Regions from separate parts of the Gibbsiella quercinecans genome, predicted to be linked through region 1. Evidence: predicted binding sites of a transcription regulator. Region 1 holds the regulator's gene; each other region holds the start of a gene.

The links. The regulator LexA, encoded in region 1, represses DNA repair genes until DNA is damaged. The targets are predictions, from matches to a motif close to TNCTGTATGTACATACAGNA.
Region 2: the regulator LexA is predicted to act here: its motif matches at 1,588-1,607, upstream of rmuC (DNA recombination protein RmuC).
Region 3: the regulator LexA is predicted to act here: its motif matches at 1,969-1,988, upstream of umuD (translesion error-prone DNA polymerase V autoproteolytic subunit).
Region 4: the regulator LexA is predicted to act here: its motif matches at 1,729-1,748, upstream of ACN28Q_RS20575 (DNA translocase FtsK 4TM domain-containing protein).

The regions. Positions count from the first base shown of each region.
Region 1 covers NZ_CP014136.1:2,979,525-2,983,717, reverse strand. The annotation lists gene dinF (MATE family efflux transporter DinF) at 141-1,490, opposite strand; gene lexA (transcriptional repressor LexA) at 1,584-2,192, opposite strand; gene ACN28Q_RS13870 (diacylglycerol kinase) at 2,327-2,695, opposite strand; gene plsB (glycerol-3-phosphate 1-O-acyltransferase PlsB) at 2,821-4,193, shown strand, end outside.
Region 2 covers NZ_CP014136.1:2,264,840-2,269,032, reverse strand. The annotation lists gene ACN28Q_RS10525 (histidine phosphatase family protein) at 1-92, shown strand, start outside; gene ACN28Q_RS10520 (OprD family outer membrane porin) at 188-1,513, shown strand; gene rmuC (DNA recombination protein RmuC) at 1,674-3,218, shown strand; gene ubiE (bifunctional demethylmenaquinone methyltransferase/2-methoxy-6-polyprenyl-1,4-benzoquinol methylase UbiE) at 3,294-4,049, shown strand; gene ubiJ (ubiquinone biosynthesis protein UbiJ) at 4,063-4,193, shown strand, end outside.
Region 3 covers NZ_CP014136.1:5,084,728-5,088,920, forward strand. The annotation lists gene cspE (transcription antiterminator/RNA stability regulator CspE) at 42-254, opposite strand; tRNA gene ACN28Q_RS23115 (tRNA-His) at 1,394-1,474, shown strand; gene ACN28Q_RS23120 (hypothetical protein) at 1,572-1,742, opposite strand; gene umuD (translesion error-prone DNA polymerase V autoproteolytic subunit) at 2,000-2,422, shown strand; gene umuC (translesion error-prone DNA polymerase V subunit UmuC) at 2,423-3,691, shown strand.
Region 4 covers NZ_CP014136.1:4,507,203-4,511,395, reverse strand. The annotation lists gene ACN28Q_RS20575 (DNA translocase FtsK 4TM domain-containing protein) at 1-1,663, opposite strand, end outside; gene lrp (leucine-responsive transcriptional regulator Lrp) at 1,784-2,278, opposite strand; gene ACN28Q_RS20565 (hypothetical protein) at 2,365-2,694, shown strand; gene trxB (thioredoxin-disulfide reductase) at 2,938-3,900, shown strand; gene cydD (heme ABC transporter permease/ATP-binding protein CydD) at 4,149-4,193, shown strand, end outside.

The DNA of each region.
Region 1 (4,193 bases):
TAAAAATAAAAGCCAGCAATAAACACCATAAATAAGCGATTTTTTAGTTAAAAACAACAACAAAACAACCCGATAACCAGGGTTTTCTTTACCCAGCAAGATGTAACATGATATTAACAAAAACCACAATGAATGGGAGGCTACTCCCTGGCCCGCTCGTGCGCAAACCAGGTGCCCTGCCGGTTATGGCGCAGCCAAAGCCACCCCAGCGTAATGCCACGCAGCATCTGGAACACGCACAGCGCCAGCCACAACGCATGGTTGCCGAGCAGCGGCAGAGTAAGCAACGCCAGCGCGTAGCCGGCGGCGGCAACCGCCATGCTATTACGCATTTCCGCGCCGCGGGTCGCGCCGATAAACATGCCATCCATCAGGTAGCACCACACGCTGACCAGCGGCAGCACCACCTGCCAGCCCAGGTAGTGGTTTGCCAGTTCACGCAGCGCCGGTAAGGAGGTCAGTGCGCCAACAATCTGTTGGCCAGCAACGGCGTAAATTGCCGCAAATCCCAGCGCGACCAGGCCCGCCTGCCGGCAGGCGGCGTGCCATACCTGATGCAGCTTGCGATCGTCGCGCGCGCCATAGGCATGGCCGGAGTGCACTTCCACCGCATAGGCAAAACCATCGAGCGCATAGGCAGTAAAGGTCAGCAGGTTCATCAGCACTGCGTTAACCGCCACCACTTCGCTGCCCAGCCGGGCGCCAAGAATGGTCAACGAGGCGAAGCACAACTGCAGCAGCAGGGAACGCAGCATGATATCCCGGTTCAGCGCCAGCAAACGGCCCAGGTTTCCCCGCCAGGCCTGGCGCAAGATCGGCAGTGAAATGCCCCGCCGCCTCATCACCCGCCAGGCGAGCCATAGCCCAAACAGCAGCATGGCATACTCGGACACCACCGTCGCCAGCGCAGCCCCTTGCACATTCCAGCCAAGCCCCATCACCAGCCACACATCCAGCACAATATTCAGCAGGTTGCCGGCGATCAGCAACAGCACCGGCGCACGCACGTACTGCACGCCGAGCAGCCACCCCAGCAGCACCATGTTGGCCAGCGCCGCCGGCGCACTTAACCAGCGGATATCCAAAAAGAGCCGCGCCTGCTGCAAGACTTCGCCATCGCCGCCGACAACCTGCAACGCCAGTCCGATCAGCGGCCGGCGCAGCAACAGTATCGCCAGGCCGACAATCCCGGCCAGCAGCAACGGCTGCACAAAGGCCTGGGCCAGCCGCTGCGCATCGCCGGCGCCCTGCGCCTGAGCCGCCAGCCCGGTAGTGCTCATGCGCAGGAATAAGAACAGCATGAACAGGAAGCTGGTGACCATCGCACCCACGGCGACGCCGCCAAGATAGCTGGGGCTGTCGAGGTGGCCGATCACCGCCGTATCGACCAAACCGAGCAACGGCACGGTAATGTTGGAAAAGATCATCGGCAACGCCAAACGCCACAGCGCTTTGTCGTTGTCACTAAAGAAGGCGGTAATCAAGCGCATAGCAACCTATTCCTGTGGCAGTGCGTATTGAAAAAGCAAGAAAGGCATCGCCCCTGGACAGGGGCGATTTACATCAGGGGGAAACGCAGGGGGTTAAATCCAGTCACCGTTGCGAATAACGCCGACGGCCAGCCCTTCAATGGTGAGGTTTTGCTCACGCAGATCGACGACGATCGGTTTGAATTCACTGTTTTCCGGCAGCAATTCAACCACGTTGCCGTGTTTTTTCAGGCGTTTGACGGTCACTTCATCTTCGATACGGGCCACCACGACCTGGCCGTTACGCACGTCCTGCGTTTTATGCACCGCCAGCAGATCGCCATCAAGGATACCGATGTCGCGCATCGACATCCCTTTTACCCGCAGCAGGAAATCGGCGTTGGGTTTGAACAGGGAAGGATCAACCTTGTAGTGCCCTTCGATATGCTGCTGCGCCAGCAGCGGCTCACCGGCGGCCACGCGGCCAATCAGCGGCAGGCCGTCTTCATCTTCCATCAGCAGGCGGATACCGCGCGAGGCGCCGGAGATGATCTCGATCACCCCTTTGCGCGCCAGCGCCTTCAGGTGCTCTTCAGCCGCATTCGGCGAGCGGAACCCCAGACGCAATGCGATCTCGGCACGCGTGGGCGGCATGCCCGTCTGCGAAATATGATCGCGAATCAGGTCATAGACCTCTTGCTGCCTGGTAGTTAGTGCTTTCATCCCGCCCCCTGTTTGTTTATACAGTTTTGCTGTGAGTATATACAGGTGCGGGGGGATTGGGAACCGCAGAATAAATAAAAATCAGGGAGTAGGCGCGCAAAACCGGCGAAAAACAGCCTAATGGCGGCGGCTATTCAGGCAAAGTGCTGCCACAGCACGCTGCCCCAAACAAACAGCGCCAGTATGATCGCCAGCGTCACCGCCGCCGAACCGATATCCTTTGCCCGGCCGGAAAGCACGTGGTGCTCGGTGCCCACGCGATCGACCAGCGCTTCGATTGCGCTGTTAAGCAGCTCGACGATCATCACCAGGATCACGGAACCCACCAGTAAAATACGGGCGATCGCCCCAACGTCCAGCCAGGCGGCCAAAATAATGGCGAGCACGGCGGCGAGGGTTTCCTGGCGGAACGCCGCTTCATTTTGCCAGGCGGCAATAAACCCCTGCCGGGAATAACCTGCCGCCTTAATAATACGCGTTAGACCGGTTGCTTGATTTGCCATTTACGGGCGCCTTTTTCAGGGGTAAAACATCATTTTAACGGCATCGGCTTTTTTAACACCACAGATCTGCAAAGCGGTTTCTGGTATGCTTGCGGCGCGTTGCTAACAAGAGGCTTCACGTTGTTATGTCAAGTTGGCGTAAAATTTATTATAACTTATTGAGTTCTTTACTAAAACTGCTGGTAAGAAGTAAGGTTATCCCGTCAGATCCGGTCGCGGAGTTAGGGTTGGATCCCACTCGGCCGATTTTGTACGTTTTACCTTATAACTCGAAGGCGGATTTACTCACGCTGCGGGCCCAATGTCTGGCGCAGGATCTGCCCGATCCGCTCACTCCGCTGGAAATCGACGGCACCGTACTGCCCGGCTATGTGTTTATTCACGACGGCCCGCGTGTGTTCCGGTACTACACGCCGAAAGAAGAGTCGGTCAAGCTGTTTCATGACTATCTGGATCTGCACCGCAACAATCCGGATCTCGATATCCAGATGCTGCCGGTTTCCGTCATGTTCGGCCGCTCCCCCGGCCGGGAAGGCCACGGCACCCCGCACCTGCGTCTGCTGAACGGCATACAGAAGTTCTTCGCCGTGCTGTGGCTGGGGCGCGACAGCTTCGTCCGCTTCTCCAATACCGTTTCGCTGCGCCATATGGCGAACGAACACGGCACCGATCAAACCATTGCGCAGAAACTGGCACGCGTGGCGCGCATGCATTTCGCCCGCCAGCGCCTGGCCGCGGTCGGCCCGAGCCTGCCGGCGCGCCAGGACTTGTTCAACAAGCTGCTGGCTTCCAAGGCGATTGAAAAAGCCGTTGAGGACGAAGCGCGCAGCAAAAAAATCTCTCACGAAAAAGCGCAGCAGAACGCCATTGCGCTGATGGAAGAGATCGCCGCCGATTTCTCCTACGAAACCGTGCGCCTGTCAGACCGCGTGCTGGGCTGGACCTGGAACCGCCTGTATCAAGGGATCAACGTTACCAACGCCGAACGCGTGCGCCAACTGGCGCAGGACGGCCACGAAATCGTCTATGTTCCCTGCCACCGCAGCCACATGGACTACTTGCTGCTGTCCTACGTGCTGTATCACCAGGGGCTGGTGCCCCCGCACATCGCCGCCGGCATTAACCTGAATTTCTGGCCGGCCGGGCCGATTTTCCGCCGCCTGGGCGCCTTTTTCATTCGCCGTACCTTCAAAGGCAACAAGCTGTATTCCACGGTGTTCCGTGAATACCTGGGCGAACTGTTTACCCGCGGCTACTCGGTGGAATACTTTGTCGAAGGCGGCCGCTCCCGCACCGGGCGCCTGCTGGAGCCGAAAACCGGCACGCTGGCGATGACCATCCAGGCGATGCTGCGCGGCGGCACACGCCCAATCACGCTGGTGCCGATCTACATCGGCTACGAGCACGTGATGGAAGTGGGCACCTACGCCAAAGAGCTGCGCGGCGCCACCAAAGAAAAAGAAAACCTGCTGCAAATGCTGCGTGGCCTGCGCAAACT
Region 2 (4,193 bases), 710 kb from region 1:
TTACCTATAAAAACGGTAAATATACCGTAGCCGATATTGGCGATATGCAATATGTCGCCAAAGGAAAGGCGGCGCTGGAAAAAACGCCGTAGCGCAGAGCGCCGAAATAGCAAAAGTGTGCGATAAGGCGGAAGAGTAATTCTCCGTCAGTGGATTGCTATTTTTTATATCAGGGAGAGTCATTGCAATGAAAACTTATTCCACCCGAAGCTTTATTCATATCCTGCTCTTGTTTTTCATCACAAATGCTGCTGCGGAAAGCACGCTTAGCGCAATGGTTGCTTCGCCTTTTTTCACCGATAGCCAGGCGGAAATAACGTTAAAGAATTACTGGAAATATTTAAAGGAAGATGCCGCCAACCCAAAGGCGGTGCATAACGCTTGGGGGCAGGGGGCCGCGTTGGGTTATCAGTCCGGCTATCTGGCTGACACGATCGGCGCCGATATCCATTACTATGGCGCGGTAAAGTTGGGGGCCAGCGATTATTTTAATTCCCGTGGCGTGCTGTACAGCACCGATAGCGTCAGCAGCAAACACAATGCTGCCGGCTACAGCAAGTTTGGCCAGCGTTATATCAAGCTGAAGGGGAATATCGGCGGCGCCGATCTCAACGCGCGTGTCGGTTGGCAAATGTTGCGCAATGATGGCGTGATTACCACCTCGAACCGCCTTTCTCCGACCACCTATTTGGGCTGGAACGGCGGGGTGAGGCATGCCGGCTTTTCGCTGCACGGCGCCTATGTTGAACGCAGCATGGAACGCAACTCACCGAATAGTCTGCGCCTGCAAACCAACGATGGGCGTTACATCCAGCATCTGTTTAGCGGTGAGCTGGGCTATGAGGGCAATGCGTTTACCGGCCAACTGGCGTACGGTGAATCGCAAAACTACCTGCGCCGCCAGATCCTGCGTATAGCGTTCAAGCCGGAGGCAACGCTTAGCCTGGGCAGCCAGATTTATACCACGCAGGCGCTGGAAGGTTACCAAGCGATGGCGTTGAGCAAACGCCACTTTGACCGGCACGCCAATCATTATGCCCTTGACGCCAAATGGCAGGCGCCGCGCTGGAGCCTTAAGCTCGGTATTGGCCATACGCGGGCGCCAAAGGGCGGCGGCGAGCTTGGTTTTTATCCACGCCATATGACAAAGAATTCTCGCGGCACGTTCACCTCAATGGCCTATGCGGGCGAAGACTATATGCGTGACGGGGAAACCGTGTTGGCTGCGCTGGCCGAATACCGTATTACACCCGAGTTCACTGCCGGCGTGACGGGCAACTTTGGGCAGTTCAGCTATCAGGGCGTCGCCGTGCGTACCGGCGAGCTCAACGTTTTTGGCCGCTGGGCGCCTTCTCATCCTACATTAAACAATCTGACGGTGTTCGCCATGGTTGGGCCGGGCTGGTCTTATAAAAACGTGAATAAAACGCCGGTGATAGCCAACGGGCATTACCGGACGGCGCATACCCTGGGCGCCGAGTTTATCGCCGAATATCGCTTCAAATTATTTTAGCCCGGCGCTTCCCTTTATCGCCCAGGTTGCCGGTGCGTCGGCGTGGTTATTCGGCCCACTTCCTGATAAAAACAAACTGGACATCCATACAGCAGCCCTTTAACGTGGCTGGCAGCAGGCGCGTTTGCGCCGAAACGGCATTGCGTATACAGGAGGCAGGGTGGATACCAGCGTGATTTATGGTATTGGCGGCGTGGCGATCGGCCTGTTGCTGGGGTGGCTGATCGCCAACCTGCAGGTGCAGCGACACCGGGCGCAGCATGAGACGGAACTGCGCCTGCGGGAGCAGGCATTGCAGCAGGCGCAGCAGGAAATCGCCGCGCGCCAGGAGCAACAGCAGCGCTATGAACAGCAACTGCGGCAGAACGATCTGGAACTGCGCAACCTGCACAGCCAAATGGCCGCCGGGCAGGAGAAGCTACAGCAGCTTAACCATTGGCGCAGTGAATGCGAACAGCTCAATCAGGAACTACGCGCCCAGCGTGAAGTGAACAGCGCCCAAGAAGCCGAACTGCGTGAGGTGACCATTCGCCTGGAAGAAACGCGCATGGCGGCGGAAGAAAAACAGCGCTTGCTGCTTAACAGCGAGCAGCGCCTGACCACCCAATTCGAAAACCTGGCCAATCGCATCTTCGAGCACAGTGGCCGCAAAGTGGATGAGCAGAACAGGCAAAGTCTGGATCGGCTGTTGTTGCCCTTGCGTGAGCAACTGGATGGCTTTCGCCGCCAGGTGCAGGAAAGCTTCGGCCAGGAAGCGCGCGAACGCCATACCCTGACCCACGAAATCCGTAACCTGCAACAACTGAATGCGCAAATGGCGCGCGAAGCCATCAACCTGACCAAGGCGCTGAAAGGGGATAATAAAACCCAGGGCAACTGGGGCGAGGTGGTGTTGAGCCGGGTGCTGGAAGCCTCTGGCCTGCGCGAAGGCCATGAATATGAAACCCAGGTCAGCGTGCGGCTGGATCACCAAAGCCGGATGCAGCCAGACGTGATCGTCCGCCTGCCGCAGGGCAAGGACGTGGTGATCGACGCCAAAATGTCGCTGGTGGCCTATGAGCGCTATTTTAACAGCGAAGACGATCTGGCGTGTGAAGCGGCGCTGAGTGAGCATATTTCCTCATTGCGTAACCATATCCGCATGCTGGGCCGCAAGGATTATCAGCAGTTGCCCGGTTTGCGTTCGCTGGATTATGTGCTGATGTTTATCCCGGTTGAGCCGGCGTTCCTGTTGGCGATCGATCGCGAGCCGGAGCTGATCGGAGAAGCGTTGCAGCACAATATCATGCTGGTCAGCCCCACGACGCTGCTGGTGGCGCTGCGCACCATCACCAATCTGTGGCGCTATGAGCACCAAAGCCAGAACGCCCAGCGCATCGCCGAACGGGCTGCAAGGCTGTATGACAAAATGCGGCTGTTCGTTGACGATATGTCCGCGCTGGGGCAAAGCCTGGATAAGGCCCAGGGCAGCTACCGCCTGGCAATGAACAAGCTGAGCGAAGGGCGCGGCAACCTGATCGGCCAGACCGAAGGGTTCCGGGCGTTGGGTGTTGAGGTAAAACGGCCGATTAACCCAGCGTTGGCGCAACGGGCCCGCGAGCAGGACGTGGGGGAAGCCGGCGGCGATGCGGTGGTTAGCTCGCTGCCCACGGCGAGCGAAGATGAAAATGGCGATGAACAATCGCGCAGCGCATCACAGGGATGATACGCGTTAGGTGGGGAATTGCGCGCCGTTCTGATACACTTCATAGACTAAATTGACTCAATAGCAGGCGGGACAATGGCAGATCAATCGCAGGAAACGACCGATTTCGGTTTTCGCACCGTAGCACGCGAAGAAAAACAGGCTATGGTGGCTAACGTTTTTCATTCGGTCGCGGCCAAGTATGACGTGATGAACGACCTGATGTCGTTCGGTATCCATCGCATCTGGAAGCGTTTTACCATTGATTGCAGCGGCGTGCGCAGCGGCCAGCGCGTGCTGGATCTTGCCGGCGGAACGGGCGATCTGGCGGCCAAATTCTCCCGCATGGTGGGTGAGCAGGGGCAGGTGGTGCTGGCGGACATCAATGACTCCATGCTGAAGATGGGGCGCGAAAAGCTGCGCGATCGCGGTATTGTCGGTAATGTCAGCTATGTGCAGGCCAACGCCGAAGCGTTGCCGTTCCCGGATAATTACTTTGATTGCATCACCATCTCTTTTGGCCTGCGCAACGTGACCGATAAAGATAAAGCGCTGCGCTCCATGTTCCGCGTGCTGAAGCCCGGTGGCCGTTTGCTGGTGCTGGAGTTCTCCAAGCCGCTGCTGGCGCCGCTTAGCAAAGCCTATGACGCCTACTCCTTCCACGTGCTGCCGAAGATCGGCGAGTTGGTGGTGAAAGATCCCGAAAGCTACCGTTACCTGGCCGAATCCATCCGTATGCATCCGGATCAGGAAACCCTGAAAGGCATGATGCAGGAAGCCGGCCTGGAAAACGTGTCCTACTTTAATCTGACCGGGGGCATTGTGGCCCTGCACAGGGGCTTCAAGTTCTGATATGGATATGCCGATGCTGCTGACCCCGCTGTTGACCGGCGTGCTGGAAACGTCGCTCAACGGCCTGTTGTTTCGTGAGCGTAGCCTGAAGCCTGCGCGTCAGCGCCTGGCGGGCAAAACGCTGCGCATTGAGCTGCGGGAATT
Region 3 (4,193 bases), 2.1 Mb from region 1:
TGCCGTCATCGCTATTGTAAGCCTTTGCGAATTATCTGGCATTAAATCGCACAGACATTGCCGGCAGAAGGGCCTTTTGCGCCATTCTCGATAGAGAATTCCACTTTTTGCCCTTCATCCAGAGTTTTGAAGTCATTACTTTGGATAGCTGAAAAATGTACGAATACATCTTTACTGCCATCTGCTGGCGAAATAAAACCAAAACCTTTACCAGCGTCAAACCATTTTACTAAACCAGTCATTTTATTAGACATAGATACTTCCTTTAATTTTTAGCCACTTAAGGTGGCAAACATGGCCTGTATTCAGATAATTACTTATTGGGCACTTAGGAGAAGGCTCATGAAGAAGGGCATCTATGGATAAACTCTTGAACTGAGAACTGCTTTACTAAAACTGCTTTCATAAGGTCTGTGTTCCAAACCGATGACGCATCATATCCTTGTCCTGCTTTATTAAGCAAGTGTTAATTTTTCTTATCTGATTTTTTAAATGTTTTATTGGTGTTCATTGGCTCTTCGGCTTTGGGTTTTTCATGAGGTTTAGATTTTTATCGAATGCGAAACGCATATTTCTCAGCCTGATCAACTCTTGTGAAATCGTTTTTATCCGAGCGTTATCATCATGGCCGCATCCTAGGGCATAAGGCGCAGGAGAGCCGCGGTGCCATTGTGCCCCGGCCTGCGGTAACAAAGAAGCTGAACGGTCTGGAAACGGTGCCTGGTCATGAGCTTGCGCCGTTTGCAAATGTGCTTGAAGAGCGATCAGGAAAGGGTAGAATGTTACGCATTTCCAATGCGGAGACTACCCTGTTTCTGGTTGTATTAAACATTCTTGTGGCGCTTAGCGTGCATCTGACAATCTGCTTTGGAAGCTGTGTTTCATGAGTATGAACGTTAAGGGGGGGCATATGAACAACCCGCTTTTCATCGGCATTTTAGTGGTGCTCTGGATTTTGGACGTCTATCTTAAAAACCCATTATAGTCCTTCCAGGGCTTCACCCTGGGGGGCTGCAAAGGAGTCGCATCGTTTGGCTACCCGCCTAAAGCGCCCTTTGCCCGGAACCAAAGTCATCGCTGCAACGGCAAAATCACTGCGTCATGTTTCTTCGCTTTATCCCCGCTTGCTGGCTTGTTTAAAATATTACTCCGGCGTGTTTGGTATATATTTCCCCGCGCTGATAGTCGCGTGATATTTTTATTTATCTTAAATGACGTATTTATTTAACCGCCAATTTCCTATGGGCTATCTTCTGCGCGCATCAATGTGCGATTGCCGCTGGCGTGAGCGTACATCCCCAAGCGTTATGAACCGGTTCAACCAAGGGCGGGGCGGAACCCACGTGTTTAATCGGGTTGAACGATGAGGCTCTGGCCGATATGATCGCTCTATCCGCCATTAGCTCAACGTGGCAAGAGCATTGCTTCGTGACAGGAAGTAAGAGCCGGGGTTCGAGACCTCGATGGCGGACCAAATACGGCCGCAGGGCGCATATGAGTATGCCCCTGTGCGAATAGCCCTGGCGCCCCGGCCACCGCCGGGGTTTCGCGTTTCTGGGGCTGGCGTGCTGCTACTTTTTCTGTGATTTTTTGGCTTCGTGCTTTTCCATATTGGCCTTTGCCTCTTCTTTGGCCTTTTCCGCCAAATGCGCGATTTCCTCTTCGCTGACGAGTTCACCGGCATTGTGAACCTTGGCAAAGCCTTCATTGATCTTGGTGTCTTGCGGTTTTTTATCGTCCATTATCTGTAACCTATTTCGGTAGTTTTACGTCAGGGTAGTTAACCATAAAACGCCCGGTAAAAGTTTGATTAAGGCTGCGGCACGACCGATTCCTGTGCAGGAAGGCCGTGCGGCAAGCGCCTGGCGCTGTTTTTAGCCCGTCACTTCACACTAACTTTCTTTACCGATCAGTAGGCTAGCGTGCTTTGGCATAGCGGCCTCTCCCATTGCTAAAAATTTCCCTTTATACTGTATAAAAAAACAGTAAAGGTGAGCATATGAGATTATTTTACCCAACGGCGAACCCCGGCAAACTCGAACTTCCGTTGTTCTCTGACAAAGTGCCGGCAGGCTTCCCCAGCCCGGCGGCGGATTATGTCGGCGCACGGATAGATCTGAACGAGTACTGCATCAGCCACCCCAACGCGACCTACTTTTTGTACGCCACAGGGGATTCGATGCTCGAAGCGGGCATCACCGAAGGCTCCATGCTGGTGGTCGATCGCAGCATCAGCGCGGGGCACGGCGATATCGTGATCGCGAGTGTTGCCGGGGAGTTCACCGTAAAACGGCTGTGCCTGCACCCTCGCCGCCAGTTGGAGCCGATGAACCCCAAATACCAACCGATAGCCCTGCGGGAAGGCCATGACGAGGTTGAGATATTCGGCGTTGTTGTCTCTGTTATCACCAGGCTCAAGTAAATGTACGCATTGGCTGATGTGAGCAATTTCTATGCGAGCTGTGAAATGCTGTGGCGCCCCGATTTGCGTGGCCGGCCGGTGGTTGTGCTGTCGAATAACGATGGTTGCGTTGTCGCCAGAAGTGCAGAGGCCAAAGCCTGCGGCGTAAAAATGGCGGTGCCTTATTTCCAGATTAAGCAACGCTTTGAACGCGCTGGCGGTATCGCATTCAGCAGCAATTATGAGCTCTATGCGGATATGTCTACGCGCGTTATGGCCATCCTGGAAGAGATGGCGCCGCACATCGAAATCTACAGCATTGATGAAAGCTTTCTCGATCTGACCGGCGTGCGCAACTGTACCGATCTGGCAACGTTTGGGCACCAGGTCAGAAGCCGGGTGAAAAAAGAAACCGGGTTAACGATTGGTATCGGGATTGCGCAAACCAAAACGCTGGCCAAGCTGGCTAACTTTGCCGCCAAGCGGTGGCAGAAGACCAATGGCGTGGTCGATCTCTCTAACCCGGCGCGGCAACGGAGGTTAATGGCGATAGTGCCGGCGGCGGAAGTGTGGGGCATCGGCCGGCGGTTGGCGAAAAAACTCAGCGTCATGGGGATTGAAACAGCGCTGCAATTGGCCGATGCCAGTACAGCGATGATCCGCAAGCATTTCAGCGTGGTGCTTGAGCGCACGGTGCGTGAACTGCGTGGCCAGCCGTGCCTGGCACTGGAAGAGTTTGCGCCGACCAAGCAGCAGATCGTCTGTAGCCGTAGCTTTGGCGATCCGATAACGCTGTATGAGCATATGCACCAGGCCATCTGCCTGCATGCCAGCCGGGCGGCGGAAAAATTGCGGGCGGAACACCAGTATTGCCGTCATGTGAGCGCATGGATCAAAACCAGCCCCTTTGCGAATCATCGCGCCTATTACGGCAATGCGGCCAGCATACCGCTCCATACCCCCTCGCAGGATACCCGCGACATTATCACCGCGGCTATGCGCTGCCTGGATAAGATCTGGCAGCCAGGGCATCGTTACCAAAAATGCGGGGTGATACTGCAAGACTTTTTCAGCCAGGGCGTGGCCCAGTTGGGATTGTTCGATGAATACCCGCCGCGGCCTAACAGTGGGCCGCTGATGAGCGTGTTGGATCAGATCAATCAGTCAGGCGGGGCGAAGGTGTGGTTTGCCGGGCAGGGGGCGCAGCAGGTGTGGGCGATGAAGCGTGAACTGCTCTCGCCGGCTTACACAACAAGGCTGGCCGATCTGCCGCGTGCGCGGGTGTATTAACCTGGCTCGGGGGAATGGGGCGCAACCATATACCTGGTTTCTTATATAATTCCCCGAAAAAAATACTTAACAATATTAACTAATAAGTTAATTTACAGCTGTCACGTTAAAAGTGGTAAGCCAGCGAAAATGGGCATAGGCAACGGCGCTACACGATTTCACTCTGCAAATAGGTAGGGAACAACCAGTGGATAGGTTCGTGTGGTAATAAAGTCGCCAAAAGCAGAAAAAAATCCCGCCGATCTGTTGTGATACGGCGGGTTGCCAATTCGGCCAACACCAGGGAAAATATAAGTGAATCTAATTAATTTATACCCGCAAACGGGGTCCAATAGTTTGCTATACATCAATAAAACTTAATTTTTATCATGAAAACGTGGGGCCGTTAGGCCACAAAACGTGCGCCGGCGGCAATCGCTATAAGAATAAGAATCAGTTATTTCATTTCACTGGATGGCGCAGTGTGTGGACGTTTGGGTGATAAGATTTTATTACGTACTGT
Region 4 (4,193 bases), 1.5 Mb from region 1:
CTTTCGGCCCCTCGTCGACCAGATCGGCAATTGGCGAGAAGCTGAACGCGTTGCGGGTATCGACCGGGTTTGATGCAGTTGGCTGCGCCAATTCCTCATCTTGCTGGCCGTAGCGCGTCTGCTGTTGTTCGGCAAAGGCCTGGCTTAGCGCCGCTTCCTGCAGGGCATCTTCATCGTCGGCCTGCGAGGATTGTTCGCCATAGCGGGCATTTTGCTGTGCCAAAAACTCCTGGCGCAGCGCTGCCTGCATAGCTTCGTTATCGTCATCCTCCGCCCCATGCGCGCCCTGTGGTTCAGGCGCGTGGTTACGCTGTTCCTGTTCGGCCTGGCGTTGCGAAGGCAACTTGATGCCATAGGAAGCCAGCTCACGCCGGGTGGGGATGCGCACCGGGTTCGGGCGCGGCAATTCCGGGCCAATCCCCTGCTTCACCTGCGGATTATCGTCGCTGGTGGCGCTGAAGGCAGGCATAAAGGTCGTGCTTGCGGCGGCCACTTCTGCTGCGGAAGGTGCTGCCGGCTTGGCGCCTACGGTGTTGAAATCGAAGTCCGCGCCGATATCTTCATCACGCTGCGCGGCGGAGAAATCGAATGGGGAATGCGGGGTGCGCTCCGGCTGCACCGGGGCGTTCCAATTGCCCAGGCGAGGCTCATCGTCCTCCTGATAGGCCGCAGCCTGCGGTGTTTTAGGCGCGGGCGTTTCTTCCGGCAATTCGAATGAATACAGCGGCGGCGTTTGCGGCGGCGCTGCTGCTTCGGCGGCAGGCGCTTGCGGCTCGGTGCTGGCAACCGGCGCTTCCGGCGCAGTTGGTTCACTGTGCTCCGCGACTGGCTGGGCATCCGGCTGCGCTTGTTGCTCATCCTCTGCCGCGTCGTCCGCCTGCGCCGTATCCTGCACGCGCTCATTAACCGATGGCGCCGAGAACAGCACGTCATCGTCTTGCGCGGCGCCAATGCTGTTAGCCAGCGCCGCCGCCTCTTTACCTAGCGGCGGCTTCTCGCCCGGCGCCTGTTCGTCTTCATCGTCGTCCAGGTAGCGATCGTCGCGGCGCGAGCGGTTGGACATAAAGGTCAACATGCCCAGCACCACTCCACCCATTTTTTCTGCGATCACCAGCCATGACCAACCGGTAAACAAGGTCAGCCCCACAGCCCAAATGCACAGCGACACCAACGTGGCGCCAATGCCGTTAAACCAAGGCAGCATGGCATTGCTCAGCAGGCTGCCAATCACGCCGCCTGAAGCGAAATAGTAGAGATCGTCAACGTTTAACGCGGCCAGGCCGCATGAAGAAAGAATCAGCGCCAGCGTTCCGATCAAACGTAGCGAGAGTGCAAAATAATCGATGTAATCACGGGTATCGCGCTGGCGATAAGCAGCCCAGCACAGAATAATCATGATCGGTGGGATCGCGTAGGCCAATACCCCGAAGGTAAAGAGCAACGTATCGGCCATCCAGGCGCCAACGCCACCCCCAATGTTATGGATAGGTTCATGCCACGCCGTTTGCGACCAGCTCGGATCAGACGGATTGAAGCTGACCAGCGCAACCATAAGATAAACGGCGAAAATCGCCACCACAATCAACACAGCTTCAAGCAGGCGGTGCCCACTGCTGAGTTTTTTTAGGGTGACTTCTTTGTCTTCTGTGTATTCCTGGCTCAAGAAAGGCTCTCCAGGTTCCTGTTGCCTGACATAGCAACAACGCCGAGAGCTCGCCCCGGCGCTGAAGCTGTATGAATGAACAGGAGTGTAACCAATTTAATCAGGTTTTGCACCTGTACCTTACCGTGTTTTAATCACCAGACGGTTACTCTGTTTCACTTCTTCCATGACTACGTATGTGCGGGTGTCATTTACCCCCGGCAGACGCAGCAAGGTTTCACCAAGCAGCTTACGGTAAGCGGACATATCCGGCACGCGGGTTTTCAACAGGTAGTCGAAATCACCGGAAACCAGATGACACTCCTGAATTTCCTCAAGCTTCTGCACTGCAGAGTTAAATTGCTCAAACACATCCGGCGCACCGCGGTTCAGCGTGATTTCCACAAAAACCAACAGCGACGCATCCAGATAATGCGGATTAAGCAATGCAGTATAACCATGAATAAAACCCTGGCGCTCAAGGCGGCGCACACGTTCTAAACACGGCGTTGGGGATAACCCCACGCGCTTTGAAAGCTCAACGTTCGAAATACGCCCATCCTTCTGTAACTCGTTCAGGATATTGCGATCGATACGGTCAAGATCTTTACCCGGGCGTTTTTTATTGTCTGCCATTATTATTGTCTCTCTTATATTCTTCTTACACTTGCCACACCCTAGCCGACGTCAATGTATAAGGGCTAGTCCCAAGCGTAGACCCGATGCCTGTCATAGTTTTTCACTATCATCATTCGCCATCGCGCACACTGTCTGCCAAACACTGCGCAACCTATACAAATGACGTCCCACCGAAAAAAGAAACCACCGCCTCGTTCGGACGATATTCCCCGCCGCCGGCTCGTCTTGGCGCAATCTGCTACATCGGCGCCGTAAATACGTACTATTTGCTGCCGGTACGGGGGGTAATTTCTTCTTCCTCTGATGTTTTCGCAAATGCACAGCGGATTGTCAAAGTAAAAGAAGCAAAATCAGAACAACATACCGCCATGAAAACGCAAATCCCCATTTTTAGTTATGAATTTCCGCAGTAAAAATGTGGCCTGATGGCGATATTAACCTGATAAAAATCAGGTTTTTTGTTGATTACCTTACCGGCGTAACGCTGTTTTCATAAGTGAAACTGCGCGTTTTATATTCTTTTATGCAGCATGGGATTTATTAATAGACAATATCTATCAAACAAATCGTTAACAACACCCCAGCACGCTTTTTTTACTGCCGCATTTTCCCTACAATCGGCTAACTGTCCGCCATTGTGGGAAAAGAGGTCATTCATGGGCACGGCTAAACATAGCAAGTTATTGATCCTGGGCTCCGGCCCGGCGGGTTACACCGCGGCAGTCTACGCTGCCCGGGCAAACCTGAAACCGGTGTTGATTACCGGTATGGAACAGGGTGGCCAATTAACCACCACCACCGAAGTGGAAAACTGGCCGGGAGATGCGGAAGGCCTGACTGGCCCGCTGCTGATGGAACGGATGCGCGAACATGCAGAGAAATTCCAGACTGAAATCGTGTTCGACCATATCAACAGCGTTGATTTGCAAAACCGCCCTTTCCGCCTGTTCGGTGACAGCGGCGAATATACCTGTGACGCGTTGATCATCGCCACCGGCGCCTCCGCCCGTTACCTTGGCCTGCCGTCAGAAGAAGCATTCAAAGGCAAAGGCGTTTCCGCCTGCGCAACCTGCGACGGCTTTTTCTACCGCAACCAAAAAGTGGCCGTTGTCGGCGGCGGCAATACCGCTGTGGAAGAAGCGCTGTATCTGTCCAACATTGCCGCTGAAGTTCACTTGATTCACCGCCGTGACAGCTTCCGCTCAGAAAAAATCCTGATCGATCGGCTGATGGATAAAGTCGCAAACGGCAACATCGTCCTGCACACCGATCGTACTCTGGACGAGGTTTTGGGCGATGAGATGGGCGTTACCGGTGTGCGCCTGCGCAGCACCCAGGCCGAAGGGCAGACGGAAGAACTGGCAGTCGCCGGCGTCTTTATCGCCATTGGTCACAGCCCGAACACCAGCGTGTTTGGCGGCCAGTTGGAACTGGAAAACGGCTATATCAGAGTACAGTCCGGTATTCATGGCAACGCAACCCAGACCAGCATTCCAGGCGTGTTTGCCGCAGGCGACGTGATGGATCACATCTACCGCCAGGCGATCACCTCCGCCGGCACCGGCTGCATGGCGGCTTTGGACGCCGAGCGTTATCTGGATGGGCTCATCGCCAAATAACCGCAGAGCGGTTCGCGATCAAGCGGCTGGGTTTCCCAGCCGTTTTTTTTTACCTGGCGCCACCGTTTTCTCCCCTGCCCCTGATACGCCTCCCATCCTGATACAATGATGTGCTTTATTATTTTCAGCCAGCCCGGTGACGAGGTAACATTAGCGTTCGCTTATTTGCTTCCATTTAAAGCAGATACTTTTTCAACAGGATGCTAACCAGGCCCGTTGCCGCAAGCGTCAGCAACGCAGACTCTTTCATGAAAAACACCAGACAGCACCAGTTAACCCGTTGGCTTAAAGCA